4 regions of the Streptomyces sp. RK9 genome follow, and region 1 is predicted to be linked to each of the others. Evidence: riboswitches for the same ligand, from Rfam matches in the RefSeq annotation. Region 1 holds a riboswitch; each other region holds the start of a gene.
What was found. Region 1 has a riboswitch for cobalamin ahead of AB6L24_RS39140 (CbtB-domain containing protein). Riboswitches for the same ligand answer to the same signal wherever they lie in the genome.

Region 1 (7,290 bases):
ACCCGGACAAGCCGATCACGCTGCCCGCGGGCACCAAGTTCACGGGCAAGAAGAACGGCAAGACGTTCGTGTCGAAGGACCCGGTGGTCGTCGAGCGCGCCAAGAAGGTCTTCGACAAGCAGACCGGCGCGTTCCTGCGCAACGACCCGGGCCTCGGCCGCATCTACGTCGAGGCGCAGCAGAGCGGCGCGAAGTACGAGACCGGCACGCAGGACAACTACCGCGTGCAGGGCCTCAGCGGCGCCGACACCCGCAACACCTACGGCATCGCGCAGAAACTCGCCCTGGACAAGAAGGACTTCCAGGGCATCAAGGACACCTTCGAGTTCGACCCGATCGCCGAGAAGTACATCAAGGTCGACCCGATGAACGAGGCCCGCTGGTATCCCACGCTGACCACGCTCACCGACGGCAAGGTGCTCTCCCTCTCCGGCCTGGACGAGATCGGCCAGCTGGTGCCGGGCAAGAACGAGGTGTACGACCCCGAGACCAAGAAGTGGACGTACACCAAGGGCGTCCGGCAGTTCCCGACCTACCCGGCGATCTTCCAGATGGCCGACGGCAAGCTCTTCTACTCCGGCTCCAACGCCGGTTACGGCCCCGACGACGTCGGCCGTGACCCGGGCGTCTGGGACCTGAAGACCAACAAGTTCAAGAAGATCCCGGGCATGAGCGACCCGGACCTCCTGGAGACCTCCAACACCGTGGAGCTGCCGCCCGCGCAGGACCAGCGGTACATGGTGGTCGGCGGCGGTGGCGTCGGCGAGTCCAAGGACTCCTCGTCCAAGACCCGGATCGTGGACCTGAAGGAGAACGCCCCGCGGTTCCGCGACGGCCCGGAGCTGGACAAGGGCACCCGCTATCCGCAGGCGTCCGTCCTGCCCGACGACTCCGTCCTCGTCTCCGGCGGCTCCGAGGACTACCGCGGCCGCGGCGCCTCCAACATCAAGGAGGCCCGGATCTACGACCCGACGTCCAACACCTTCGACAAGGTCGCCGACCCGCTCGTGGGCCGCAACTACCACTCGGGCTCGATCCTGCTGCCCGACGGCCGCGTGATGTTCTTCGGCTCGGACTCCCTGTACTCCGACAAGGGCAACACCAAGCCGGGCGTCTTCGAGCAGCGCGTGGAGATCTACACCCCGCCGTATCTGTACCAGGGCTCCCGGCCCGCCCTGGGCGCGGGCCCCAAGAAGATCGCGCGCGGCGGTTCCGGGACGTTCCCGACGACCCACGCCTCGTCGATCAAGAAGGCCCGTCTGATCCGGCCGTCCGCCTCGACCCACGTCACGGACATCGACCAGACGTCCATCGCCCTCGACATGAAGAAGACCGCGAAGGGGGTCACGGTCACCGTCCCGAAGAACCGCAGCCTGGTCGAGTCCGGCTGGTACATGCTCTTCGTGACGGACGAGGAGGGCACGCCCAGCAAGGCCCAGTGGGTCCACGTGCCGTGAGCCGAGCCCCGTCCGCGGGGCGGGGTGGTGCGCCCCTTACGGGGCGCCCTACTTACTGGCCTTCGCAAGGGCGAGCGCGTACTCCGGGAACCACTGCCCCGCCTGCGGGCCACCGCGACACGTCCCGTCGGACTCGCCGGGCCGCTTGACCCAGACATAGGCGTCGACCAGGTCGTCCCCCGTCTTCGTGGTGGGCGCCTCGCCAAGCGCCCGCCCGGGCGGGTTGCACCAGGGGTCCTTGCCCTTGCCGGTGTACGGCCCGTTGCCGTTGCGGCTGGTATCGATGATGAACGGCTTGCCGCCGACCTTCGAGGACAGCGTCTTGCCGTAGGCCTTGCTGGCCTCCGTGGTCTGGAAGTTGGAGACGTTCACGGAGAACCCGTCGGCCTGCTCGACCCCGGACCGCTTCAGGGGATCGTGCAGCGAGTCCGGCTGCGACCACCCCGCGTTGCCCGCGTCGAGATAGACCTTCGTGTTCTTCAGGGACTTGAGCTTGGTGACGGCACCCTTGAGGAGGTCGTAGCGCTCCTCGTGGAACTGCTCGGGCGTGCACTTGTCGACCATGTGGAGGACCGCATCCGGCTCCAGGACGACCGTGGCGTGCCGGTCGCCGATGCCCTTGGCGACGCCGTCGATCCAGGCGCGGTAGGCGTTGCCGTCGGCGGCGCCGCCCTTGGAGAACTGGCCGCAGTCGCGGTGCGGGATGTTGTAGAGGACGAGGAGGGCGTCCCGGTCGGCCTTCTCGGCGGCCTCCGTGTACCCCTGGGCCTCCTCCTCGGGCTTCTCCGGACCGATCCACTCGCCGACGGGCTGCTCGGCGATCTTGCGGATCTGCTCGGCGTCGTCCTTCTTGCCGTCCTTGTCGTACGCGGCGACCTGCTTGGCGGCGTTCCCCTCGGGGTTCACCCAGAACGGGTCCTTGCCCTTGGGCTGTTGGCTGACGCCGCTGCCGGAGCCCTCCTCGTCCTTGCCGTCACCGTCCGACGAGCACCCGGAAAGCAGCAGCGCGGCCCCCGCGAGCGCCACTGTCACCGACACCCCCCTGGCCGCGTAGCCCCGCGCGCGACCTGTGATTTTGCGGTACATCCACTCCCCCTAGGGTGCACAGTCCGGTGCTCAATCCTGACATAACTGGGTGCGGCCCACGAGGCCCGGCCGCCTCGGCGACCCACCTGTAGGAGACCTGTTACAGCCCGCCGAAGCGGGGTAGGCGAGGGGCCGTGGGGGGCGGGCGAGAAGGGGAGGGTCATGGACCGCACCTCCGCGCGCAGGCTCGCGCAGGCCCTGGTGGAGGCCGCCGACACTGCCGCCGACGACTTCGACGCGGAGGCCCACCTGCGCCGCGTCTGCCAGCACTGCGCGGAACTCCTCGGGGTGCTCGCCGTCGGGGTGATGTACGCCGACGGCGACAGCGCCGTGCGCCTCGCCGTCAGCGACAAGGGCGGTGATCTCGCCAAGGACCTCCTGGAGGCGCAGGCGTCGGACGGCCCCTGCCTGGAGTCCTACGGCACCGGCTCCCCCGTGCCGCACGTCCGGGTCACCTCGGCCGACGCGCTCGCCCGCTGGCCCGGCTTCACCGAGCGGGCCCGGGCGCGGGGCGTGGGCGACACGTTCGCGGTGCCGCTGCGGGCCCGCAAGCGGGTGCTCGGCGCGCTCAACGTCTTCGTGGCACGGACACCGAACGGGAACCGGCCCCACGTCCGTCCGCAAGAAGGCGAAGAGGACAGCGCGTTGGCGCTCGCGCAGGCGCTCGCCGACGCCGCCGGGGTCGGGTTGCACAACCACCGCGCGTACGCCGAGTACCGCGACCTCTCCCGGCAGCTGCAATCCGCCCTGACCAGCCGCATCCGCATCGAGCAGGCCAAGGGGATACTGGCCGAGCGCTGGCGGACCGGTCTGGACGTGGCGTTCGAGGCGCTGCGGCGGCACGCGCGCCGGGAGCGGCTCGTGATGGACGTGGTCGCCGGCATGGTGATCGAAGGCTCCCTGGACGACGCGACCCTGCTCGACGAGGACCCGTGACCCTCCGGAGCGCGCTGTGGACTTGGCGTCAAAACCCCTCTAGGCCACGGCCGTCTTCCGTTCTAGAGTCAGTGCTAAGGCCCAAGCCCCCGGCCGGAGTTGCCTTTTCCACACCGTCGGGACCTCCCACGCAGTTGGGACCATCCAAGGCCTCCCGTGCCGGCGCCGGGTTTCTCCCGCAGCTCGAGCGCGCGCGGTCGAGGACCAGCCCGGTCGACGGCTCCGGGGGGAGCGGGTCGTTGGCCGGGCCAGGTTGTGTTCGCACTCGCCGCGCGCCGGGGTGCGCGCCGTGCGCACGAGTCCGCACGTCAGGGGCGCGAGGACTGGTTGACAGTGTCCATGACCACCTGGGACTCTCCGGGCGACAAGTCCATACATCGAGGCGACGGTTGCCAGGAACCCGGTGCGAATCCGGGACGGTCCCGCCACTGTCACCCCGCGCGAGTCACCGCTCACTCGCGCGCGGGAAGTCAGGAACTGACCCGTCGTCCTCCTGCTTTGGGGCGTGGAAACCCCAGAAGGAGGCTCACCGGCATGTCCGTCACGTCTGCGCACAGCGCACCACACAGCGACACGGCTGCGATACAGTCCGCGACGATCGAGACCCGCGACTGGCTGATCGCGGCGGCCGCGGCGATCGTCGCACTGATCGCCCTCTACGCCGTCTTCATGGACAACGGCTCGCTGATCTCGGCGACCGGCGACTACCTGCACGAGTTCGCCCACGACGGCAGGCACCTCTTCGGTGCCCCCTGCCACTGATCGGGGCCGCGCGCACCATGCCGACGTCCCCGAATTCCCCGAACTCCCCCACCGCTCCCCGCACTTCCTCCGCCCCCTCCCCCGACTCCGCCCCCGATCCCTCCTCCGACTCCTCCTCCGACTCCGACCTCTCTCCCGGTCCGCCGGGCGAATCCCCCAAGTCGCCCGAGACCGCTGAGGCGTCCGCGACCCCCGAGGCCGCCGGCACCTCCCGCACCGCTGCCGCTCCCGCCCGGACCGGCGGCTCCCCCGTGCTGCCGCTGCTCGGTCGCGGGATGGTCGCTGGAGCGCTCGGCGGGCTCGCCGCGGGCCTGTTCTCGCTGCTGCTCGCCGAACCCCTGATGGACAAGGCGATCCGCGCCGAGGAGGCCCGTTCGCACGAGCACGAGCCCGCGGGCGGCGCCGTCCAGCACCACGAGGAGCTGTTCTCGCGCTCCACGCAGCACGCGGGCCTGGTGATCGCCCTGGTCGTGGCGGGGCTCGCGATCGGCGTGCTCTTCGCCGTCGCGTACGCGCTCGTGCACCGGCGTGATCCGCGGGGCAACCCGTGGCCGCGCGCCCTCGCGTTCTGCGCGGCCGCGTTCTGCGCCGTCTCGCTGTTCCCCGCGCTGCGCTATCCGGCGGCCCCGCCCGGGGTCGGCGACGCGGGCACGGTGGGCGACCGGCAGGAGATGTGGCTCGGCGCCGTCGTGATCGGCGTGCTCGGCATGTTCCTGGTGTGGCAGGTGTACGTACGCCTCGCCGCGCGCCCCGTACCGGTGCGGCAGTGTGCGGTCGCCGTGACGGCGGTGGCGGTCCTCGCGCTGCTCTGGGCGCTGCCCGACAACCCCGATCCGGTCCCGGTCAGCGCGACCCTGCTGTGGGACTTCCGGATGCTGTCCCTGGCGTCGCACGTGCTGCTCTGGGCGGTGTTCGCGGGGGTGTTCGGCGGCCTCGGGCTGCGTGCCCTGCGGACGAAGGAGCCGGTCACGGCCGGTGCGGCGGGCTACGGCTCGGCCGCGCCGGCGAGCTAGCCGCTACGGCTTCGCGGCCCCCGTGAGGTAGGCGGACACGACCACGTTGGCCGAGTAGGTGCGGCTCGCGCGGTCGAAGGTGCCGCCGCAGGTGATCAGGCGCAGTTCGGCCCGGCCCTCCTCACGGGGGCCGTAGGCCGTGCGCGCGCTGAAGTCGTCGCGGCCGAGGACCTGCACGTCGTCCACCGTGAACTCGGCGACCGAACCGTCGTCCCTGGTCACGCGCACCTTCTCGCCGGGGCGCAGGGTGCTGAGGTGGTAGAAGACGGCGGGCTTGGACTCGGTGTCGACGTGCCCGACGAACAGGGACGTGCCGCGGGCGCCGGGGCGCACCCCGCCCCCGTACCAGCCCACGGCCCCCGGCTGCGCGAACGGCGGCGGGTCGATGGCGCCGTCCGCGTCCAGGCCGCGGGCCACGACGGGGGCGCGGACGCCGAGGCCCGGCACGTCGACGCGCTGCGGGCGGGCGGCGGCGAGCGGCTCGTGCGCGGGCGGCAGGTCGACCCCGGCGGGGCGGCCGACGGCGGCCACGTCGCCCGTCGTCGGGTCGGAGAGGCCGCCGCGCACATCGGTGATCTCGTTGCCCCACAGCCACAGGCCGACGAGCAGGAACGCCCAGGCCACGCCCATGACGAGTCGGCTCGTCCCGGGCGGGTGCGGGCCGGCCTCCGGGTCCGGGCCCGTCACGGTGTCACTCCGGGTGGCGGCGACGGACGCTGCGCAGCGCCACGGCGACGGCCGCCACGCCCGCGAGGACCAGGCCGACGACCGCGTGCCGGGTGCCGGGGCCTGCCTCGTCGGCCTCCGCCGCGGCCGAGGTGAGGGAGGCGGTGCCGCCGCCTCCGGCGCGGACCGGGGCGGTGGGGGTCTGCCCTGTTCCGGCGCCCGCCACCTGGACGGTGCCGACGCCTTGGTGCGGGTGTCCGTCACAGGTGACGGTGATCTCGTACGTGCCGGAGACGCCCTTGCGGATGCGGGTCGTCCCGGACAGCGTGTTCTGCTTGCCGTCCCGCCCTGTCAGCTCCGCGTCCCGCGTGAACGCGCCAGAGCCCGCCGCTCCGGTGGTGCCGCCGCACCCCTTCACCCGCACGTCGACCCGGGCGCCCGGGGTGGCGTTCGCCGGGGTGACCTGGGCCTTCACCTCGTCCTGATCATGGGCGGTTGCTGGCGGGGGCGCCCATACGGCGATGAGGACGGCGGCGCCGGCGCCACGCACGGCGAGCGAACATATACCCATCGTGAACCTCCTGTACCAGCAGGTTCCCGCCCTCCCGGGGCCCGCGCATCCCCGACACACCCGTCCGGGGCGGCGAGGTGCGCCCCGTAAGGGGCGCGGGGAACTGCGCGCTCAGCGCGCGAAAAGCCGCAGACGCGTCTGCGGAGTACCCGGCAGATGCGTCTGCGGCCTCGCTGTGGCTGGTCGCGCAGTTCCCCGCGCCCCTCACGGGGCTCTCTAGACCCTGTCGACCAGGTCGGCGATCGAGTCGACCACGTTCGACGGGCGGAACGGGTGCCGGTCGATGTCGGCACGGGACGTCAGCCCGGTGAGGACGAGGAAGGTCTCCATCCCGGCCTCCAGTCCGGCAAGGACATCCGTGTCCATGCGGTCCCCGATCATCGCGCTCGTCTCCGAGTGCGCCCCGATCGCGTTCAGCCCCGTCCGCATCATCAGGGGATTCGGCTTGCCGGCGAAGTACGGCTGCTTGCCGGTGGCCTTGGTGATGAGCGCGGCGACGGCCCCGGTGGCGGGCAGCGGCCCCTCCGTGGAGGGCCCGGTCTCGTCCGGGTTGGTGCAGATGAAGCGGGCGCCGCCGTTGATGAGCCGGACGGCCTTGGTCATGGCCTCGAACGAGTACGTCCGGGTCTCGCCGAGGACCACGTAGTCGGGGGCGTGGTCGGTGAGGACGTACCCGATGTCGTGCAGGGCGGTGGTGAGACCGGCCTCGCCGATGACGTACGCGGTGCCGCCGGGACGCTGGTCGTCGAGGAACTTGGCGGTGGCGAGCGCGGAGGTCCAGATGTTGTCCACGGGGACG
Region 2 (7,290 bases), on a different replicon from region 1:
GGCTCGCGGGCGGCGCGAGCCGCCGCCTGCTGGCCGCGACGCCGCTGCTGCTCATCGGCCAGATGCTCCTGCTGCCGCTCTTCCTGTACGTGTTCATGGGGCCGGAGCTGGGCGACGTCGTCGAGGCGGGCCCGTTCCTCCAGGCGTTCCTCGTCCTGATCGTCGTGCCGCTCGCCCTGGCCTGGGCCCTGCAGGCGTGGGCCGGGCGGCGGCCGGCCGGGCAGCGGGTGTCCGACGCCGCGACCGCCACGATGGTCCCGCTCATGGCCGCGACGCTCCTGACCGTCGTCGCCTCCCAGGTCCCCAAGCTCGGCGGGAACCTCACCGACGTGGCGGCCGTGGTCCCCTGCTACGTCCTGTTCCTGCTCGTGATGGCCTTCGCGGGCAAGGCCGTCGCCCGCCTCTTCCGCCTCGACACCCCGGGCTCCCGCGCGCTCGTCTTCACCGGCGCCACCCGCAACTCCCTGGTCGTGCTGCCCCTGGCCCTGGCGCTGCCCGAGCCCTACGCCATCGCCGCCGTGATCGTGGTCACGCAGACCCTCGTCGAGGTCGTCGGCATGGTCGTCTACGTCCGGGCCGTCCCCCGGCTGCTGCCCGAGGGGGCGCGCTGAGGATCCCGGCGGGCTTGTCGGTCGTCCCGTCGTCCCCTCGTCCCCTCATCCCAGGACGGCGCCACCGAACCCACCGGTTAAAGTGCGGGCATGTACGGGGGAGCAAGAACAGCAACGACACGGACCTTGCCGTGCACGTGGTGCAACAAGCCGGTGCCGCAGCCGCGCAGGTGGCGCAGGCGGCTCTACTGCAGCGAGGCGCACCGCCGCAAGAACCGCGTCGTGGAGGCCGTCGGCAACTTCCTGGACAGCCTCTAGGACGGGCCCCGACGTCGGCTAGGAAGCATCCTCGTCGCAGCCGACGATGTCGTCCTCGCAGTCGAACACCTCGTCCGTGGCGATGGTGTTGAGGCGCCAGACGATCTCGGCGAGCGCCTCGGACCGCCGCTTGTCGGGGGCGACGCGGGCCGTGAACGGGGCGGCGCCCGCCGGGATGTTGAACTGGTCCGCCTGCCGGTCGCCGCAGGAGACGACCCACTCCTGCTCGTCGTCGCCGCGGCCGAGCGTGAGCGTGATCTCGTCGGTGTTCGGGGCCACGCAGGTGATGTCGAGGCGGTAGGGCCGCTCGCCCGGCGTCGGGAACGTCTTCCTGAGCCCGTCGGAGAAGGACGTGACGTCGCTGTCGACCAGTTCGGCAGGCGTGTCGTCGTAGCCGAGAGCCCGGTCGGCCCGCCGCAACGCGTCCTCCGCGTCACCCTTTCCCCACTCGACGAGCTGCCCCTCGTCGGCGGGCGGCGAGCTGGACGCGGACGGCTCGGCGGACCGGTCGGACGAGCCACCGGACCGCTCGGCCGGGCCGCCGCAGGCCGCGGCCAGGAGGACGACGGTCGCGCCCAGGGCGGCGGTGCGCGCTGTCGTACGTATGCGAGAGATCATCAACTGGCTTTCCGGCAGTGCCTGGAGCGGCTCGGGTACGTCGACTCGGGTACAGCGACTCGGGTGGGTCACGCAGGCACAGACTGTAACTTATTGGTACAGACCAGTAGAAGCCGCCCCGGAGGGAAACGGCGGCGGCCCGGGTGCGCGCTGGTGCGCGCGCCCGGGCCGCTGGTGGCGCTGCCCGCCGGCAGCGTCACCTTCTCACCGAAGTCCGGCCGTCAGCAGGTGCGGTTGACGTAGTGCGCCCCCTGGATCTTGCTCGCCGAGCCGAGCCACGTCTTGCCGGGGCCGACGCAGCGCTCGTAGTCGGGCGCCATGGAGACCCTGACGTGGATGACGACACGGGAGCCGTCCGACGTGCAGTGGTTGTAGAAGGCGTCGGAGGAGGTCTCGTAGAAGCCGCACGGGTCGGCGGCCGCGGGGGTCGCGGTGACGGTCACCGCGCCCAGGGACGTGAACGCGAGAGCGGTGGCGGCGAGGGCGCTGGTCACCAGGCGACGGACAGACACGGGGAACTCCTTGGTGAGGGGGGTCGGTTCGGCCCGGAACCGTGCGCGGTCCGGGGCGGCTTTCGGCCCGAGGATCGCAGCCCCGCGGCGCCCCGGTTGATCGAATGGCGCCCCGTTCACCTGGAAGAACGTTCCCCCCCTCCGCCGATCGGATGGATCTCCTCCGTTTGACCCCCGCGGGACCCGTCACCTCTACCCCGTCGGACCCGGCACCGGGGGTGGGCCGCCGACCCGCGCCGCGAGCCGCTTCGGAGCCTGAACGCGGTAGCTCTCGGTGAGGAGTTCCGCCACCTCGGCCCAGTCGGTGTCCTCGTCCAGGCGCATGCCCACGACGTTGCGGCCCCAGGATTGGCGGAAGAACGGGGCGCCCGCGTTGGTCAGCGCCTCGAACTCCTCGCCGCCCGAGCGGAACGTGAGGGTCGTCGTGAGCCCTTCGGTCGCGACGGCCCGCGCCGACGGGGAGTGCGAGCGGGTCCAGTCGGTCAGGTAGACGTGCGCGAAGGTCGCGGTGCGGATGCGCCAGCGGGTGCCGATCCAGGCCGGTTCCTCGTGCGCCTCGGGGAGGTTCAGGCACACGGCGCGCAGGTGGGTGAGGACGTCGAGGGGGACCTCGTCGTCGTCCGGGATCCTCTGGCTCGTCATGGGCCCTCCCCCTGGCTGCGGGTCTCCGGTGGGTTCGCGACGGGTTCTCCGGTGAGTTCGCCGCGGGTTTCCGGCGAGTCTAAGGACCCGGCTGCCGCGGTGGCGTGCGCAGGAAGCGGACCGACACGTGGTCCAGCGCGTCCGCCGGTGGCGTCACGCGCGCCCGCACCCCGTACACCTCCGCGATCAGCTCCTCCGTGACGACCTCGGCGGGCGTGCCGTGCGCGTACGCCCTGCCCTCCCTCAGGACCAGGATCTCGTCGCAGAACATGGCGGCCAGGTTGAGGTCGTGCAGGGCGATCACCGTCGTCACGGGGAGCGAGGCGATCAGGTTCAGGAGGTCCAACTGGTGCTGGATGTCCAGGTGGTTGGTCGGCTCGTCGAGGAGCAGTTCGCGCGGGGCCTGGGCCAGGGCGCGGGCGATGTGGGCGCGTTGGCGTTCGCCACCGGAGAGGGTGTGCCAGGACTGGTCGGCCCGGTCGGTGAGGGAGGTGCGGTCCAGGGCGTCCCGGACGGCCCGCTCGTCGGCGGGGGTGGTGCCCGACCACGGCCTGCGGTGCGGGATGCGGCCGAGGGCCACCACCTCCCGCACGGTCAGCTCCACCTGCGTGGTCGCGTGCTGGTCGACCACCGCGAGCCTGCGCGCCGTCTGTCTGCGGCCGAGCCGGGGCAGCGGCGTGCCGTCCAGCGTGACCACCCCCGCCGCGGGCGCGAGGACACCCGCGAGGAGGCGCAGCAGCGTGGACTTGCCGGAGCCGTTCGGGCCGATGAGGCCGAGGGTGGTGCCCGGCCGGGGGGCGAGGGTGATGCCGTCGACGATGAGGCGGCCTCCGGCCTCGTGCGCGACCCGGGCCGCCGCGAGTCCGGCGGGTGCCGGATTCTCGTACGTCATCGGCTTCTCGTACGCCGTCGACTTCTCGTGCGCCGTCGGATCCTCGCGCGTCACGGGCTTCTCGTACGTCATCGGCTCCTCCGCGTCCGGTACAGCACCGCCACGAACGCCGGTACGCCGATCAGTGACGTGACCACCCCCACCGGGACCTCCTGCGGGTCGAGGACCGTGCGGGCGAGGGTGTCCACCCAGATCAGGAACACCGCGCCCGCGAGCGCCGTCACCGGGAGCAGCCGCGGATGGCCCGCGCCCACCACCGCCCGGGCCGCGTGCGGCAGCGCCAGGCCCACGAACCCGATCGCCCCGGCGCTGCTGACCAGGGCCGCCGTCAGGAGCGCCGTGGTGCACAGGAGGAGCACGCGCACCCGGCCCACGTGGACGCCGAGGGTGGCCGCCGCGTCCTGGCCGAAGGCGAACGCGTCCAGCGTGCGGGCGTGCAGCAGGCACACGGTGAGCGCGACGACGAGCACCGCGCCGCACGTCCAGACGTCCGTCCAGGCCGCGCCGCTCAGCGAGCCGAGCAGCCAGAACAGCACGCCGCGGGTGGTCTCCGCGTCGGCGGCGGTGAGGACGACGAAGGAGGTGAGCGCGGAGAAGAGCTGCATCGCGGCGACCCCGGAGAGGACCACCCGGTCCGTGGTGTCGCCGAGGGTGTGGCTGAGCAGCAGGACGAGCGCGAACGACACGACGGCGCCGATGAACGCGCCCGCCGACACCGTGAGCGCTCCCCCGCCGACGCCGAGGACCACGACGGCGACGGCGCCCGTGGACGCCCCGGAGGAGACACCGAGCACGAACGGGTCGGCGAGCGGGTTGCGCAGGAGCGACTGGAGCACCGCCCCGCACACGGCGAGGCCCGCGCCGCACACCGCCGCGAGGACCGTGCGCGGCATCCGCAGGTTCCACACGATGCCGTCGCGGATCGGCGTCAGCTCCGCCTCGCCCCAGCCGAGGTGGGCCGCCACGGCCGACCACACGTCGGGCACGGAGATGTCGGCGGGGCCGATGGTGACGGCCACGGCGACGGAGAGGAACAGGACCGCGAGTCCGGCCAGGGCGAGGAGTCCGCCGCGCAGCGCGACGCGCAGCCGGCCGCCCGCGGCGCCCCTCACTTCGCCAGGCCGAACTCGCGCAGCGCCGCCGCGACTTGTTCGATGCCGTCGACGGTGCGGATGCTCGGGTTCAGGGCCTGGCCGCTGAGCAGGACGTAGCGCTTCTTCTTCACGGCCGTGAGGTTCTTCGTGGCCGGGTTGGACTCCAGGAACTTGATCTTCTGGCGGGCGGACTCGGCGGACTGGGACCTGCGGGTGAGGTCGCCGATGACGAGGACGTCGGGGTCGCGGTCGGCGATGGTCTCCCAGTTGATCTGGGGCCACTCCTCGCGGGTGTCGGCGAAGGCGTTCTGCACGCCGAGTTCGCGGGTGATGACGCCGGGGGCGCCGCAGCAGCCCGCGATGTAGGGGGCCTCGGAGTTGGCGAACCAGTACATGAGGGTGGTGTCGGAGGCGTCGACGGACCCGGCGGCCCTCGCGGCCCGGGACTTGAGGTCCGCGATCAGCTTCTCGCCGCGCTTCTGCACGTCGAAGACGCGGGCGAGGTCGCGGATCTCGCCGTACACGGTGTCCATGGTGAGGGTCTTGGTGCGGGTGCCGTCGTCGTCACCGGCGTTGTCCTTGCCGGCGCAGTCGGTCGGCGAGACGTAGACGGGGACGCCGAGTTCGGTGAACTTGGCGCGGTCGGCGACGCCGCCCTTGCCGACGGTGTAGAGGAACGAGGCGCTGACGAAGTCGGGTTCCTCGTCGAGGACCTTCTCCAGCGACGGGTAGCGGTCGGCGAGCCGCGGGACCTTGGCGTTCTCCTTCTCCAGGCCCTTCAGGACGGGGTCCGTCCAGGTGCCGGTGCCCACCATGCGGTCGGCCAGGCCGAGGGAGAGCAGGATCTCGGTGGAGCCCTGGTCGAGGGAGACGGCCCGCTTCGGCGGAGCCTGCACCTTGGTCTTCTCGCCGCACGTGGTGAGGGTGACGGGGTAGCCGGGGCGCGCCTTGTCCGACGTCTTCGTCGGTGCGCCGCCGCACGCGGTCAGCAGGAGGAGGCCCGCACCCAGCAGGGCGGTGAGGGGTGTGCGGCGAGCGCGCCGCGTGGTCGAAGGCACACGTCTTCCCGAGTCTCAGGGCTCATGCGCGGAGCCTGGTCTGCGAACTCCGCCGCCCGTGCGGACGGCGGTGCCAGCAGGTCTTCGGACTCGGGTTCGTCCGGGCGGGGCCGCCTTCCCGGGGGTCCGTGGACTCCCAGTGGCCGCTGGCCCCGCCCGTCCCCCTCACCGCTGCGCGTCAGTTCCGGATTCCCACCGGATTCCCCGACCCAGGTGCGGGTACGACTGGCGTCCGCAAGCTATCACTCCGGTACGACATCAGCCCTGGTCGGGGCGGGGCTCACCGCGGTAGGTGCCGAAGGACCACTTGTTGCCCTCGGGGTCGGCGATCGCGAACTCCCGGCTGCCGTACGGCTGGTCCTCGATCTCGCGGATCACCTTCACGCCCGCGGTGGTGAGGCGGAGGTAGAGGTCGTCGACGTGGTCGGTGACGACGTACGCGCCGAACGTGCCCGGCTGCAGGCACCACTCGGCGGACTTCGGGTCATGGCTGCCGAGCATGACGCCGCCGCCCTCGGGCCAGTCGAGCTGGGCGTGGGCGACGCGGCCGCCGTCCTCGTACACGGCGGTGCGCAGGAAGCCGACGGTGCCGACGAGGAAGTCGATGAGGGCGGGGGCGTCCTGGGCCTGGAAGGTGGCCCAGACGTCGGCCGGGCGACGGTTCGCGGTGGCTTGACCGGTCTGGCCGGTTTGCGTGCTCTGCGCGTTCTGCGGGTTCTCGTTGCTGTTCATGCGTCCCAGTCTTCGCCGCCCCCGTGCCCCCCGGCTTGGATATTCCGGCACTCCTCGGCCGTCCAGGCGCTGGGGCTCAGGCCCGTGTACTGCTGGAAGTCCCGGACGAGGTGGGAGTGGTCGTAGTACCCGCGGTCGGCGGCGATCCGGGCGAGGTCGGGGCGCGCGCCCGCGGCGACCACGCGGACGACGGCGGCCTTCGCGTGCTGGAAGCGGATGAGGCGGGCGGCCTGCTTCGGGGTGACGCCGGTCTCGGCGCGGAACAGCGCCGACAGGCGGCGTTCGCTGAGGGCGACGTGCGCGGACAGGCCGCGCAGGGTGCCCGCGCCGCGGTGCCGGGCGAGCCAGGCCCAGGCCTCGCCGACCTCGGGCCGCACCGTCCCGGCGTGCTCCGCGTCGGCCGCGCGGCGGGCCAAGTAGGCGTTGAGGAAGGCGAACCGGTCGCTCCAGGTGTCCTGCTCGCAGAGGCGTTCGCGGACGTCGGCGGCGACCCGGCCGAGGACGTCGGTGCCGTCGGTGACGAGCTGTCCGGCCAGCTCGGCGGCGGGCAGGCCGAGGAGCGCGCGGGCCGCGAGCGGGTGCACGGCGAGCTGGATGCCGGCTTCGTGCTCGGGCTGGACGACGTAGGCGGGGCTCTGGTGGAGGCCGCCGACGACGATGTCCGTGCGGACGGCGTCGGGTCCGGTCGCCTGGCTCGGGGTGCGGCCCGTGGTGACGGGGCCGTCGAGGGAGAAGATCAGCGTGAGGTACGGGGACGGCAGGCCGCGGTGCAGGGCGGGGCGCTGCCCCTGGCTGCGGTAGCCGACGGCGGACACGACCGCACCGCCGGGCGGGGGCGCGGCCCGGACGAACTCGCGGGAGGCGGTGTCGCCG
Region 3 (7,290 bases), on a different replicon from region 1:
ACGCGGCCGGGCCGACGTCCGCGCAGGCCGCGGCGCTGACCCGCATCGGCCTCGCGAACTACTTCGCCGGTGCCCTGCTGATGCCGTACGCGGCCTTCCTCGCCGCCGCGGAGGAGCTGCGCTACGACATCGAGCTGCTCCAGGCGCGCTTCGGCGTCGGCTTCGAGACGGTCTGCCACCGCCTCAGCGCCCTCCAGCGCTCCGGGCGGCGCGGGGTGCCCTTCTCGTTCCTGCGCGTGGACCGCGCGGGCAACGTCTCCAAGCGCCAGTCCGCCACCGACTTCCACTTCTCCCGGCTCGGCGGCACCTGCCCGCTGTGGACGGTGTACGAGGCGTTCTCGGCGCCCGGCCGGATCCTCACCCAGGCCGCCGAGATGCCCGACGGCAAGCGCTACTTCTGGGTGGCGCGCACGGTCACCCGGGGCGGCGCCGGACACCACGCGCCGCGCGCCGAGTTCGCCGTCGCCCTCGGCTGCGAGCTGCGCCACGCGCACCGCCTGGTCTACGCGGAGGGCGTCGCCCTGGACGACCCGCGCGCGGCGACCCCGATCGGCCTGGGCTGCCGCCTGTGCGAGCGCCGCGACTGCGCCCAGCGGGCCCGGCCCCCGGCCGGCGGGCGCCTCGCGGTCGATCCGGACCGCCGGACGTATGTGCCCTATCCGGTCGTGACGTCGGGCGACGCCTGACCCGTCAGGCCCTGCCCTGCCGCTCCCCCACCACCGGGTAGGGCACGAAGGTGCTGCTGTTCTCGTCGATCGCGAGGCTGCGGTCCAGCGGGGGCACGGCCCGTTGGGGGCAGTCGGTGCGTTCGCAGAGGCGGCAGCCCATGCCGATGGGGACGGCGGCCGAGGTGTTGTCGAGGTCGAGGCCGTCGGAGTAGACGACCCGGGAGGCGTGGCGGATCTCGCAGCCGAGGCCGATGGCGAAGGTCTTGCCGGGCTCGCCCCAGCCGCCGCGGTGCCGGGTGAGCGCGCGGGCGGTCCACAGGTAGCGCTGACCGTCGGGCATGGCCGCGACCTGGACGTGGATGCGGCCGGGCGCGGCGAACGCCTCGTACACGTTCCACAGCGGGCAGGTGCCGCCCGCGCGGGAGAAGTGGAAGGCGGTGGCGGACTGGCGCTTGGACATGTTGCCCGCGCGGTCGACCCGGACGAAGGAGAACGGGACGCCGCGCAGCCGGGGCCGCTGGAGGGTGCTGAGGCGGTGGCAGATCGTCTCGTAGCCGAGGCCGAAGTGGTCGCAGAGCCGCTCGATGTCGTAGCGGAACTCCTCGGCCGCGGCGTGGAAGCGACGGTAGGGCAGGATCAGGGCGGCGGCGAAGTAGTTGGCGATGCCGATGCGGGCCAGCGGCCAGGCCGCGGAGTCCGGCGCGAAGTCCTCCGAGGCGAGGGCGGAGACCTGGTCGGTGTGTTCCAGGAGCGCGAGCTGGGTGGCCATGCGGAACGCCTGCTGGCCGGGGCGGAGGCGGCCGGAGAGGTGCAGGACGCGGGCCGCGGGGTCGTAGTGGTGCAGGAGCTCGTCGGAGTCCGCGGCGAGGCGCACGCCGTGGTGGTCGGCGAGGCGCTTGGAGAGGACGCGGACGACCTCGCCGGGGCGGATGCCTATCTCCGCCGCGAACTGCTCGGCGGCCAGGTCGATGTCGTGGAGGTAGTTCTGGCGCCGGTAGAAGAACTCGCGGATCTCCTCGTGGGCGGAGCGCGGCTGCGCCACCGGGCCGGGACCCCGCCCCTCCGCGGCTTCGGCAAGCTGCTCGGTGAGGCGCTGGTTGCGGCGGCCGAGGTCGACCAGGAGCGTGGCCACGGCGGGCATGCGGGAGGCGAGGTCGGAGAGGTCGGTCGCGGACACCTGGCCGGTGGAGACCTCTCCGGTGAGGGCGTCCCGCAGGTCGGCCACCAGCCTGCTGGTGTCGCGCTCGGAGAAGAAGCCCGGGTCGACGCCGAACGCCTCGGTCAGGCGCAGCAGTACGGGCACCGTGAGCGGGCGGGAGTCGTGCTCCATCTGGTTCAGATAGCTCGGCGAGATGGCGAGGGTCCTGGCCAGGTCGGCCTGGCTCATGCGGCGTTCCTCGCGCAGGCGTCGCAGCCGCGCTCCCGCGTACGTCTTGCTCACTCGTGGCTCCCGTCCGACTCACTCATCCGAGGCTCCCTTCCTGTCGGGCACGCCCGCGATCGTAGTCACGCAGACTCGCCCCGCCAGCATTAACAGAGTTGGCAGAACCGCTGCGGAAGATTCGCAGAAGTTGGCACGCCTCCTCGCTTGCTGGCACTGAGTGCCGATGCCACAGTCGAACCGCGGCCCGCCGGACTCCGTCGGGCGGAGCGGAACCGGGGCGCGAACTCAAGCCCTGACGTCGGAGATCCCGGCCCTTCCGCCCGACTCGGCAGCATTGCTCACCTGTCCACGCACGGATCCGGTGGGCCGCACCCCAGATTGTTCAGGCACTCAGTGCCAGATGTTCGCACAGTTCACGAATCTCCGGGAGACGGTCATGGCACAGGCAGGGACGACGACGGCGACGGCCGAGGAGCTCGCGCGGCGGTGGGCGACCGACCCGCGGTGGCAGGGGATCGAGCGCACGTACAGCGCCGCGGACGTCGTGCGGCTGTCCGGCAGCGTCCGCGAGGAGCACACCCTGGCCCGGCGCGGCGCCGAACGGCTGTGGCGCCAACTGCACGAGCTGGACTACGTGCACGCCCTCGGCGCGCTGACCGGCGGCCAGGCGGTGCAGCAGGTCAAGGCGGGGCTGCAGGCGATCTACCTGTCCGGCTGGCAGGTGGCCGCCGACGCCAACCAGGCCGGGCACACCTACCCCGACCAGTCGCTCTACCCGGCCAACTCCGTGCCGCAGGTGGTCCGCCGCATCAACAACGCGCTGCTGCGCGCCGACCAGATCGCCACCAGCGAGGGCGACTCCGCCGTGGACTGGCTGGCCCCGATCGTGGCCGACGCCGAGGCCGGGTTCGGCGGCCCCCTGAACGCCTTCGAGCTGACCAAGGCGATGATCGCGGCGGGCGCGGCCGGCATCCACTACGAGGACCAGCTCGCCTCCGAGAAGAAGTGCGGCCACCTCGGCGGCAAGGTCCTCGTCCCCACCGCCCAGCACGTCCGCACCCTCAACGCGGCCCGCCTCGCCGCCGACATCGCCGATGTGCCGACCCTGATCGTGGCCCGCACCGACGCGCTCGCCGCCAACCTCCTCACCAGCGACGTCGACGAGCGCGACGCCGAGTTCGTGACCGGCGAGCGCACCGCCGAGGGCTTCTACCGGGTCCGGAACGGCATGGCCCCCGTCATCGCGCGCGGCCTCGCCTACGCCCCGTACGCCGACCTCATCTGGGTCGAGACCGGCACCCCCGACCTCGCCCAGGCCCGCGAGTTCGCGGAGGCCCTCCACGCCGAGCACCCCGACCAGATGCTGGCCTACAACTGCTCGCCCTCCTTCAACTGGAAGGCCGCGCTCGACGACGACCAGATCGCCAAGTTCCAGCGCGAACTGGGCGCCATGGGCTACAAGTTCCAGTTCATCACCCTGGCCGGTTTCCACTCCCTCAACCACGGCATGTTCGACCTCGCCCGCGGCTACGCCGACCACGGCATGACCGCGTACGTCGACCTGCAGGAGAAGGAGTTCGCCGCGCAGGAGCACGGCTTCACCGCCGTCAAGCACCAGCGCGAGGTCGGCACCGGCTACTTCGACCTGGTGTCCACCGCGGTCAACCCGGCCTCCTCCACCACCGCGCTCTCCGGCTCCACCGAAGAAGAGCAGTTCCACTAGGACGTGCCGAGGTCGGGGCCGTGCGGGCGTGCGCCCAAACGACCCCGACCCGTGTCTCATCTCACGTTCCGGAATGTGAACACCGCTGCCCAGGAGCGCGTCCACCCTCTAATCTGACGCGTGCAGCTGGTTCGCCCTGTCCGCCAGGCAGGCGCGTCGTAAGAGGGAACCCGGTGGGAATCCGGGACTGCCCCGCAGCGGTGAGTGGGAACGACCACCGTCATGAGCACTGGATCCGGCCGCGGATCCGGGAAGCGACGGTCAGTAGGTGTCCGCCTCGGCGGACGTGCCCGCGAGTCCGAAGACCTGCCCGTTGCCCGTACGTGACCGATCGCGTGCGGATATCCCGGTGACCTCGTGGGCGGGTCGGCGTGCATACAGGCGGAGCACCGTGCCAGTGGCGTGTGTGCGGTCCGTCCTGTTCGTCATCCCTTCGCGTCCGTGTCCCGTCCCGGGATTCTCAGGAGTCATCTCGCGAAGGAGATTTCCGTGACAGCGAAGTCCGCAGCCGCGGCAGCACGGGCCACCGTGTACGGCTACCCCCGTCAGGGCGCAGGCCGTGAACTCAAGAAGGCGATCGAGGGGTACTGGAAGGGCCGCGTCACCGCACAAGCCCTGAAGGAGACCGCGACGGAGCTGCGCCGCTCCACCTGGCAGCGCCTCGCGGCGGCCGGTGTCCACGAGGTGCCGACCGGCGACTTCTCGTACTACGACCACGTCCTGGACACGAGTGTCATGGTCGGCGCCGTTCCTCAGCGGCACCGCTCCGCCGTCGACGCCGACGCCCTCGACGGCTACTTCGCCATGGCCCGCGGCACCCAGGACGTGGCGCCGCTCGAGATGACCAAGTGGTTCGACACCAACTACCACTACCTCGTGCCGGAGCTCGGCCCCGACACCGTCTTCAGCGCCGACTCCACCAAGCAGGTCGCCGAGCTGAAGGAGGCCCTCGCGCTCGGCCTCGCCGCCCGTCCGGTCCTGGTCGGCCCCGTCACGTATCTGCTGCTCGCCAAGCCCGCCCCGGGCGTCGCCGCGGACTTCGAGCCGCTGACCCTCCTGGACCGGCTCCTTCCGGTGTACGCGGAGGTCATCGCCGACCTGCGCGCGGCCGGCGCCGCATGGGTGCAGCTCGACGAGCCCGCCCTCGTCCAGGACCGCACCCCGGCCGACCTCAACGCCGCCGAGCGCGCCTACCGCGACCTCGGCGCCCTCACCGACCGGCCGAAGCTGCTCGTCGCCTCCTACTTCGACCGGCTCGGCGACGCCCTGCCGGTCCTGGCGAAGGCCCCGATCGACGGGCTCGCCCTCGACTTCACGGACGCGGCCGCCGCCAACCTCGACGCGCTCGCCTCAGTGGGCGGCCTGCCCGGCAAGCGCCTCGTCGCCGGTGTCGTCAACGGCCGCAACATCTGGATCAACGACCTGGAGAAGTCCCTGGCCACCCTGGGGACGCTCCTGGGCCTCGCCGACCGGGTCGACGTCGCCGCCTCCTGCTCCCTCCTGCACGTCCCGATCGACGCCGCCGCCGAGCGCGACATCGACCCGCAGATCCTGCGCTGGCTCGCGTTCGCCCAGCAGAAGACCGGCGAGATCGTCACCCTGGCCAAGGGCCTCGCGCAGGGTACGGACACCATCGCCGCCGAACTCGCCGCCAACCGGGCCGACCTGGCCTCGCGCGCCGGTTCTGCGATCACCCACGACCCGGCCGTCCGGGCCAGGGCCGCGGCCGTCACCGACGCCGACGGCCGTCGCTCGCAGCCGTACACCGCGCGGGCGACCGCCCAGCGCGCCCACCTCGGCCTGCCGCTGCTTCCCACGACCACCATCGGCTCGTTCCCGCAGACCACGGAGTTGCGCGCGGCCCGCGCCGACCTGCGCGCGGGGCGCATCGACACCGCCGGGTACGAGCAGCGCATCGAGAACGAGATCCGCGAGGTCATCTCCTTCCAGGAGAAGACCGGCATCGACGTCCTGGTGCACGGCGAGCCCGAACGCAACGACATGGTGCAGTACTTCGCCGAGCAGCTCACCGGCTACCTGGCCACACAGCACGGCTGGGTCCAGTCGTACGGCACCCGCTATGTCCGCCCGCCGGTCCTGGCCGGCGACATCTCCCGGCCCGAGCCGATGACGGTGCGCTGGACGTCGTACGCCAACTCCCTGACGGAGCGCCCGGTCAAGGGCATGCTCACCGGGCCCGTGACCATGCTCGCCTGGTCCTTCGTCCGCGACGACCAGCCGCTCGGCGACACCGCCCGCCAGGTCGCCCTCGCCCTGCGCGACGAGGTGAACGACCTGGAGGCGGCGGGCACTTCGGTCATCCAGGTCGACGAGCCCGCGCTGCGCGAGACGCTGCCGCTGCGGTCCGCCGACCGCCCGGCCTATCTGGACTGGGCCACCGAGTCCTTCCGCCTCACCACCAGCGGGGTGCGGCCCGACACCCAGATCCACACCCACATGTGCTACGCCGAGTTCGGCGACATCGTCCAGGCCATCGACGACCTCGACGCGGACGTCATCAGCCTGGAGGCGGCCCGCTCGCACATGCAGGTGGCCAGGGAACTGGCCGAGCACGGCTACCCGCGCGAGGCGGGCCCCGGTGTCTACGACATCCACTCCCCGCGCGTGCCGGGCACGGACGAGGCCGCGGCCCTGCTCCGCAAGGGACTTGAGGCCATCCCCGCCGAGCGCCTGTGGGTCAACCCGGACTGCGGCCTGAAGACCCGCGGCTGGCCCGAGACCCGTGCCTCACTGGAGAACCTGGTCGCGGCGGCGCGCACGGTCCGGGGTGAACTGCCCAAGTCCTGACCTCCATCCGGGCGGCGGGGCCGGAGCACCCACAGATGTCCGGCCCCGCCCCCTCGCGCCGCCGAGGGCCGATCTCAGGCAGAGTACGGACGTCGTATCGGCGTCCAGCAGGAGGAATCGGATGAGTTTCCGGCTCGCGGCGTACGCCGTGTGCGTCGAGGACGGCCGGGTGCTTCTCGCCCGGCACGTGTCGCCGAGCGGGGTGTCCAACTGGACGCTCCCGGGCGGCAGGGTCGAGCACGCGGAGGACCCGTTCGACGCGGTGATCCGGGAAGTCGCCGAGGAGACGGGCTGCGACGCGGTGGTCGAACGCCTCCTGGGTGTGGACTCACGGGTGATCCCCGCCTCGGACCGCGCGCCCGGCCTGCCCGACCACCAGAACGTCGGCGTCTTCTACCGCTGCCGCGTCACCGGCGGCCACCTCCGCCCCGAGCCGGACGGCGAGATCGCCGAGTCACGCTGGACCCCGATCCCCGAGGTCGCCCGCCTCCGGCGGTCGTCGCTGGTCGACGTCGGTCTCGCGCTGGCACGGACGGAGCCGCCGACCGGGCATGTGGCGCCGGTCGCGGTGGGGGGCCTCGTCCAGCACTGACCGCCGGTGGAATTCGTTTGGTGCGGTGTCGACGTGTGCCTACTGTGGCGCCGTGAAAACCCAGGTGATCGTTCTCAATGGTGGTTCCAGCTCGGGGAAGTCCGGGATCGTGCGG
Region 4 (7,290 bases), on a different replicon from region 1:
CACCCAGCCGACGGGCATCGCGGAGATCTCCGTGGGCCACGCGGCCGACGGCGCCGTCGACCTCAGCACCCACGAAGTGGCCCGTACCCCCACCGCCAAGGAGGTCGACGCCACCCGCCGCCGCTACACCCTGGCCGACGGCACACTCACGTTCGTCCACGACCTCGCGGCCGTCGGACAGCCGTTGCAGCACCATCTGCGGGCGCTGCTGCGACGCGAGAAGCGCGAGCGATAGGACGCGCGCGCCGGGCAGGCAGGACCGGCCTGCCCGGCGCGGCGGTCCGCCGTCGTCAGCTGCCGTAGCGGAGGGAGATCGTGTCGCCGAGCTTGATCTCCTTGTCGCGCGCGGCGACCGCGGCCGCCGCGCCGTCGACGCTCGCCTTCCAGATCGAACTGCCGCTGTTGGCCTTGCCGTTGAGGGCCGTGATGGTGCCGGTGCCGCTGCCCGGGGTGACGGACGTGACGCAGCCCGCCGGGGTGGCCGACGAGGACGCCGCGTCCAGGACCGCGCCGAGCGTGGTGGTCTTCGCGGTCGGCGTGAAGGCGACGGAGCAGACCTTGAGCGACGTGCCGTCGTCGACGGTCAGGGCCAGGCTGGTCGCGGTGCCCGGCGTGAAGTCGGAGGTGGCGGCCCAGCGGGACGCGCCCGCCGTCGTCGGGGTCGGCGGGGCCGCCATGAAGCCGCCCCCGGCCACGGCTCGCAGGCCGTCGATGGAGGCGTACGCGGACGGCGTGGTGTCGGTCGGCAGGTACTTGAAGCCGCCGGCCGGCTTGAACTGCTGGGCGATGAGGAAGTCCACCGGGGTCTTGCCCGCGGGTGTGAGGAAGTCGCCGGTCTGCGGGTTGATGCCGCACGCGTTCAGGCCGGAGACGGCCCAGCCGTTGGAGTCGGTGTTGGCGCCGAACAGGGCGGCGAAGGCACCGGAGTTGTTGATGAGCTTCGACTTCAGGAAGGCCCGGGCCCTGGTGATGGCGGGGTCGGTCGCGGGCACCCCGGACACGCACAGGGAGGCCATCGCGGCGCCGGTCATGTCGATGTCGCCGGGCGTGGCGAGCGCGTCGGGGTCGCCCTCGGCCTTGCCGAAGTTCCAGCCGCCGTCGTTGTGCTGGTTGGCGCGCACCGTGGCGACGGACCTGTCGAGCAGCGCCTGCGGCACCCGCTTGGCGCCGGACTGGGTCTTGGCGCCGCCGAGCGAGATGAGGGCGAAGACCGTGCCGTTGAAGTTGGACGGCGAACCCCAGTAGCCCGGCGCGGAGTTCTGCCAGTGCCCGTAGGTGTCCGCGATCAGGTTGCGGCTCGCCGAGACGCGGGCCGGGTCGATGCCCGCCGAGTAGGCGTTGATGATGCCGCGTTCGTAGTCGGTGACGACCGGCGACGTGCCCGGCCAGCCCGCCGCCGCGAGGTGCGCGCGGTACACGGTGCGGGCGTTCTTGGAGGTGTCGCCGCCGGGGCTGACGTCGGCGGCCGCCGTGCCCGCCGAGGCGAACGCGGAGAACGCCCACTCGTTGGAGAGGCCCGCGCCGGCGTACGAACCGTCGGCGCCCTGCAGGGATCTGAGATAGCTCACGCCGTTCGTCCTGGACGTGGCTATCTGGCCGGGGGTGGCCGTGGCGGCCGCGGGGAGCGCGGTGAGGACGAGGGCGCCCACCGCGCCGAGTGCGGTGGGTACGGCGAGGAGGGTGCGACGGGCGGCACGGGACGAGGTCATGTCGGGGAGCTCCCGGGGTGAGGGGGCGGCGGCCTCACGTCCCCCCGCGGCCGGTCCCCTGTGCGTGGACCCGAGCCGGACGACACGCGGCCGTCGCCCGAGCGCGTGGGGTCGACGTCCATTGACGCTGGCCGTTCGGGCATTCGGGCTCGGCCCGGCTCCCTGCCGGTCCACACCGCTGCGCGTCAGCTCTGGGTTCGCACCAGATTCCCCCGATCGGCAGCACAGGACGGTACTCGAACCTCACAGAACCCGCACACCCTTGCCACCGCATTCGCAACTGTGCTCTAATTCGGCCGATTCCAAGCTCAGTCATCAGGGGAAGCCGGTCGAAGTCCGGCGCTGACCCGCAACCGTAGGTTCGCCGAGCACCTCAAGTGCCCGGCGGGCGAGCCGGATTACCTGGACTGAGGGCTAGCGATTGACGCCGTCGCGGACTACGGCGTGGTTCGGACGGTTTCTCCACGCGGGCCCCGGCCCCGGGCCTGCCACCACGCGGATTCCGCCGCGGCCGATGCCCAGGGGGCAGTGGTGGGGCAGGGAACCGGACGGGTCCGGAGCATACGCACGAGAGGCGTCGCGCTGTTGTGCGCGGCCGCGACAGCGCTGGGCGGCGGCGTCCTGCTGCTCGGCCCGGCCACTCCCGCCGCGGCCGATCCGATGAGCTCCTGCACCCGCACCAAGGGCGCGGTCGTCGCGGTGGACTTCGCCGACTGGGGCGGCGGCGTGGTGCGCGGCTGCGACGCGACGCCGACGACCGGCTACGACCTGCTGCACGAGGCCGGATTCAGCACCGAGGGCACCGAGCACGACGGGCCCGCGTTCATCTGCCGCCTCGGCCACAAGAGGTTCAACTCCGGTAAGCAGTACCCGACTCCGGGCCAGGAGAAGTGCAGGCTCACTCCGCCCGCCACCGCGTACTGGTCGTACTGGATCGCCCCGCCCGGCCAGGACTACTGGACCTACAGCCCGCTCGGCGCCATGAGCCAGAAGTCGAAGAACGGCTCCGTCGAGGCCTGGGTGTTCGGCGCCACCGACCCCGACGGCACCAGCGGCGGCCCCACGTTCACCCCCGCCCAGGTGCGCGCGGGCGGCCAGACCGACCCCGCTGACAACCCGCCCGACGTCAAGCCCGGCAAGGTCGACCTGAAGGCCGCGGACGCCTGGCTGCGGGGCCGGCTCACCGAGGGCGACCACGTCCGCGACGAGGGCGCCGAGAACGCCAACCTCTACCAGACGGCGAACACCGCCCTCGCCCTCGCGGCCACCAAGGGCCGCAGCACCACGCTCGACCGGATGAAGTCCTACCTCGCGGCGCGCACCGAGGAGTTCGCCTACCCGCAGGGCACGGACAAGGCCCCGAGCCCGCTGGGCGCGGCCCTGCTCGCGCTGCTCGCCGAGAGCACCGAGGGCGACCCGCACTCCTTCGGCGGCCACAACCTGGCCCGTGACCTCGGCAGAAGCGTGTGCACCGCGGGCGGCACCGCCGACTGCGTCGCCAAGGGCGACTTCCCCGGTGTCGGCGACGTGGAGACCCAGGCCCTCGCCGTGCTCGCGCTGCACCGCGCGGGCCGGAAGATCCCCGCCGACGCCGTCGCGCGCGTGGCCGCCCACCAGTGCAAGGACGGCGGCTTCAGCCCGACGCTGATGCGGGACGGCGACACCTGCTCCTACAGCGACCCCGCCACCACCCCGTACGCGACCATCGCCCTCCAGCAGGCGGGCGGCCACGCCGACGCCGTCGCGAAGGCCCGCAAGAACCTGCGCGGCGCCCAACTGCCCACCGGCGCCGTCGCCGCCTACCCGGGCGTGACCACCGGGGACGTCACCGCCACCGGCAGGTCCGCCCAGGCGATGCGGCTCCTCGGCGACACGGTCCGCGCGGACGCCGCCGTGTCCTGGCTGTCGCGGCAGCAGACGAAGTCCGGCGGCTTCGGCTCCGACGAGGGCGCCACCGACCCGGCGATCTTCCCGACCTGGGCCGCCGCGCTCGCGGGCGCGCGCACCAGCCTGGCGTCGCTCACCACCAAGCGCCCCGACCAGACCAAGCCGCCCGTCGACCCGACGAAGCCGCCCGTCGACCCCACCGACCCCTCCGACCCGGACCCGGTGAAGCCGCCGACCTCCGGTGTGCGGCCGCCGTGGCGCGCCGGTGAGGGCCCCGACCTGAAGAAGGGCACCGCCTACCTCACGGCGGGCTCCCGGCTGAAGAAGGGCCACTACTACGAGAACGTCGCGGGGACCGGCTTCGCCGACTACGGCCTGACCATCGACGGCGCCTACGCCCTCGCGGCCACGGGCACGAACAACAACAAGCTGCGCGGCATCGTCGACTTCCTCGACGGGGAGGGCAAGGACGCCAGCTCCGGGCGGCGCACCGTCAACGACTGGACGGGCGTGGGCACCTCGCACGCGGCCGGCGGCTCCATCGGCAAGGTCGCCGTGCTCGCCCAGGCCGTCGGCAGGAACCCGCGCGACTTCGCCGGGCACGACCTGATCGCGGCACTCGGCAAGGCCGTCTGCAAGAAGAAGAGCCAGGGCGCCGACCGCAGCTGCGCGGCCAAGGGCGCCTACCGGTACGCCCCTTCGGTGTTCTCGCAGTCCCTCGCCGTCATCGCCCAGCTGCGCGCGGGCGAGAAGCGCGCGGCCGCGGCCCCCGTCACGTACCTGCGGAGCCTGCAGAAGTCGTCCGGCGCCTGGCCGAGCCTCATCCCGCCGACCGGTGACTCCGAGGTGGACTCCACCGCCATGGCCGCGATGGCTCTGGACCTGGCCGGTGACACCCGCTCCGAGAAGGCCGTCACCAAGGGCCTGAAGTGGATCGCGTCCCAGCAGCTCCGCAGCGGTGGGTTCCCCGGCGCGTCCGGCGACTCCGTCAACTCCGCGGCCCTCGCGGTCCAGGGCCTCTCCCTGGACGCCCCGAAGTACACGACCCAGATCAAGAAGGCCCGCAAGTTCCTGGCCAAGCAGCAGAACGGGGACGGCGGCTTCAACGTGGCGGCCGGCGGGCAGCGCGGCTCCGACGTCCGCGCCTCGACGCAGGCGCTCGGCGGCGCGATCGGCACCTCGTTCGGCACGCTCGTACGCGACCTGGACGGGACCCGGCCGCAGCCGCCGGGCGCGTCGTCGGACGAACCCTCGGGGGCTCCCGGCGACGGCGGCACCGACGTCGACATCGTCACCCCCGGAGGCGGCCCAGGAGACGGCTCCGCCGCGGGGGACACCCCGACCGGACCGCTCGCCTCGACCGGCGCGCAGGTGACGGGCCTCGCCCTCGCCGCCGTCGTCCTGTGCCTCGCGGGCTGGCGCACCCTCGTCGTCGCCCGCCGCCGCGGCGGCCTCGCGGGAGGCAGCCGGTGATCCGCCGCTTCCTGCGCTCCGCCCTGAGCGCGGCGGGCGCCCTCGCCCTGGCCGCGGGCGTGCTCGCCGCCGGTACGGGCCAGGCCGCCGCCGCGCCCCGGCCCATCGGGCAGTGCACCACCCGGTCGGGTGCGGTGCTCGCCGTCGACTTCAGCGACTGGGGCGGGCCGATCCTGCGCTCCTGCGGCACCACGCCCACCACCGGCTACGAACTGCTCAACCAGGGCGGCTGGCGCACCACCGGCACCGGCCACGACGGCCCCGCGTTCATCTGCCGGATCGGCTACAGCGGTTACAAGGGCGGCAAGCAGTTCCCGACGCCCGCGCAGGACGACTGCGTCCTCACGCCGCCCGCCACCGCCTACTGGTCGTACTGGCACGCCGACCCCGGCGCGAACACCTGGGAGTACAGCCAGCTCGGCGCCATGCTCTACAAGCCCAAGCCGGGCAGCGTCGACCTGTGGATCTTCGGCGGCACCAACATCGAGGGCACCAAGGGCCGTCCGACGGTCAGCCCGAATCAGCTGCGTGCCCGCAACACCCGCCCCGTCGGCGGCAAGGCCCCCGCCCCGCACCAGACGAAGACCGCGAAGCCCCTGCCGCCCGGCGTCGACACCGGCCCCGCCCCCGAGCGACCCGTCACGGAGAAGCCCGCACCCGAGCCGAAGAAGGACGAGACGGGCAAGAAGGACGAGACGGACAAGAAGAAGGCGAAGCCGAAGCGCAAGGAGTCGCCGTCGCCCTCCGCCACCGAGAAGCCCTCGCCGTCGGCGGGTTCCCGCGGCGCGAAGGCCGCGCCCAGCCCCTCCGCCAAGGTCGTCGACGCCGCCCCGGCCGCCGACGCCGACCACGACGCGGGCTCGTACGTACCGGCCGCCCTCACCGGCGCCCTGGTCCTCCTTGTCGGCGGCGCGGGCGCGTACGCGGCCAAGCGCCGCCGCCGTACGGAGTAGGGGTGCGCCGCCGTCACCCCACCGCACGTCCGCCCGCGCTCGGTGTCCTGCCGGGCGCGGACGAGCGCCGGCTGCCGCGCACCCTGCACCCGCTGGCCTGGTGGGTGTGGGCGCTCGCGCTCGCCACCGCCGTGAGCCGCACCAACAACCCGCTGCTGCTGTTCCTCGTCCTCGCCGTGCTCGGCTACGTGATCGGCATGCGCCGCACCGAGGCGCCGTGGGCGCGCGGCTTCACGTACTACCTGTACCTGGCGCTCACCGTCGTCGCGATCCGCGTCCTGTTCCGTGCGGTCTTCGCCACCGGCATCACGCCCCACGACCACTTCCTGTTCTCCCTGCCGCACATCCCCACCCCCGACTGGTACGCGGGCATCCAACTCGGCGGCCCCGTCTCCCTCGAAGCCGTGCTTTCGGCCGCCATCGACGGGCTGCGGCTCGCCTGCATGCTGTGCTGCATCGGGGCCGCGAACACCCTCGCCAACCCCAAGCGGGCGCTGCGCGTCCTGCCCGGCGCGCTGTACGAACTCGGCGTCGCCGTCACCGTGTCGATCAGCGTCGCCCCGCAACTCGTGCAGAGCGTGCAGCGCGTGCACCGCGCCCGGCGCCTGCGCGCGGGCCGCACCAAGGGGCTGCGGGCCCTGCGGGGCGTCGTCGTGCCCGTCCTGGAGGACGCCCTGGAGCGTTCGCTGCGCCTGGCCGCGGCCATGGACTCGCGCGGCTACGGCAGGGCGGGCAGCGCCACGAAGGCGTCCCGGCGGCTGACCGGGGCGCTGATGCTGCTCGGCATGTGCGGCCTGTGCGCCGGTGCGTACGGACTGCTCGACGCCTCCACGCCCGCGTTCCTCGGGCTGCCCGCGCTCGCGGCCGGGGCGGTCCTGTGCGTGGCGGGGCTGCGGCTCGGCGGGCGGCGCGTCACCCGGACCGCGTACCGGCCCGACCCGTGGCGGTTCGAGGAGTGGGCCGTCGCCGCCTGCGGTGTCCTCTCCGCCGTGCTCCTGTTCGCGGGCGCGGGCTTCGACGCGGCCGAACTCAACCCGTCCCTCTACCCGTTGAGCTGGCCCACGCTGCCCCTGGTCCCGACGGTCGCGATCCTGCTCGCGGGCGCCGCCGGATTCCTCGCGCCCCCGCCGCTGCCCACCACCGCCCCGCAGGCCGCCCCGCGCGTCCCCGCCCGGCGACCCGAGAAAGCCACCGCCAAGTGATCAACTTCGACCACGTCGGCGTCCAGTACGACGACACCGTCGCACCCGTGCTGACCGACGTCGACC

Region 2: another riboswitch for cobalamin. It lies ahead of AB6L24_RS08545 (ABC transporter substrate-binding protein); the one in region 1 lies ahead of AB6L24_RS39140 (CbtB-domain containing protein).
Region 3: another riboswitch for cobalamin. It lies ahead of metE (5-methyltetrahydropteroyltriglutamate--homocysteine S-methyltransferase); the one in region 1 lies ahead of AB6L24_RS39140 (CbtB-domain containing protein).
Region 4: another riboswitch for cobalamin. It lies ahead of AB6L24_RS03410 (prenyltransferase/squalene oxidase repeat-containing protein); the one in region 1 lies ahead of AB6L24_RS39140 (CbtB-domain containing protein).

Annotation. Positions count from the first base shown of each region.
Region 1 covers NZ_CP173705.1:375,190-382,479, forward strand. The annotation lists gene AB6L24_RS39125 (galactose oxidase-like domain-containing protein) at 1-1,457, shown strand, start outside; gene AB6L24_RS39130 (glycoside hydrolase family 6 protein) at 1,506-2,495, opposite strand; gene AB6L24_RS39135 (ANTAR domain-containing protein) at 2,706-3,479, shown strand; cobalamin riboswitch at 3,829-3,980, shown strand; gene AB6L24_RS39140 (CbtB-domain containing protein) at 4,014-4,241, shown strand; gene AB6L24_RS39145 (CbtA family protein) at 4,259-5,254, shown strand; gene AB6L24_RS39150 (class F sortase) at 5,258-5,884, opposite strand; gene AB6L24_RS39155 (hypothetical protein) at 5,946-6,491, opposite strand; gene AB6L24_RS39160 (HAD-IIA family hydrolase) at 6,708-7,290, opposite strand, start outside.
Region 2 covers NZ_CP173703.1:2,159,989-2,167,278, reverse strand. The annotation lists gene AB6L24_RS08580 (arsenic resistance protein) at 1-611, shown strand, start outside; gene AB6L24_RS08575 (hypothetical protein) at 702-869, shown strand; gene AB6L24_RS08570 (hypothetical protein) at 888-1,487, opposite strand; gene AB6L24_RS08565 (DUF6355 family natural product biosynthesis protein) at 1,709-1,999, opposite strand; gene AB6L24_RS08560 (MmcQ/YjbR family DNA-binding protein) at 2,192-2,641, opposite strand; gene AB6L24_RS08555 (ABC transporter ATP-binding protein) at 2,721-3,533, opposite strand; gene AB6L24_RS08550 (FecCD family ABC transporter permease) at 3,602-4,645, opposite strand; gene AB6L24_RS08545 (ABC transporter substrate-binding protein) at 4,642-5,685, opposite strand; cobalamin riboswitch at 5,743-5,930, opposite strand; gene AB6L24_RS08540 (VOC family protein) at 5,944-6,417, opposite strand; gene AB6L24_RS08535 (helix-turn-helix domain-containing protein) at 6,414-7,290, opposite strand, start outside.
Region 3 covers NZ_CP173703.1:4,630,031-4,637,320, reverse strand. The annotation lists gene AB6L24_RS19055 (short-chain fatty acyl-CoA regulator family protein) at 1-686, shown strand, start outside; gene AB6L24_RS19050 (short-chain fatty acyl-CoA regulator family protein) at 691-2,109, opposite strand; gene aceA (isocitrate lyase) at 2,489-3,775, shown strand; cobalamin riboswitch at 3,886-4,104, shown strand; gene metE (5-methyltetrahydropteroyltriglutamate--homocysteine S-methyltransferase) at 4,265-6,583, shown strand; gene AB6L24_RS19035 (NUDIX hydrolase) at 6,705-7,175, shown strand; gene cpt (chloramphenicol phosphotransferase CPT) at 7,228-7,290, shown strand, end outside.
Region 4 covers NZ_CP173703.1:801,887-809,176, reverse strand. The annotation lists gene AB6L24_RS03420 (FABP family protein) at 1-235, shown strand, start outside; gene AB6L24_RS03415 (hypothetical protein) at 291-1,709, opposite strand; cobalamin riboswitch at 1,847-1,922, opposite strand; cobalamin riboswitch at 1,987-2,135, shown strand; gene AB6L24_RS03410 (prenyltransferase/squalene oxidase repeat-containing protein) at 2,370-5,069, shown strand; gene AB6L24_RS03405 (hypothetical protein) at 5,066-6,022, shown strand; gene AB6L24_RS03400 (energy-coupling factor transporter transmembrane component T) at 6,025-7,224, shown strand; gene AB6L24_RS03395 (ABC transporter ATP-binding protein) at 7,221-7,290, shown strand, end outside.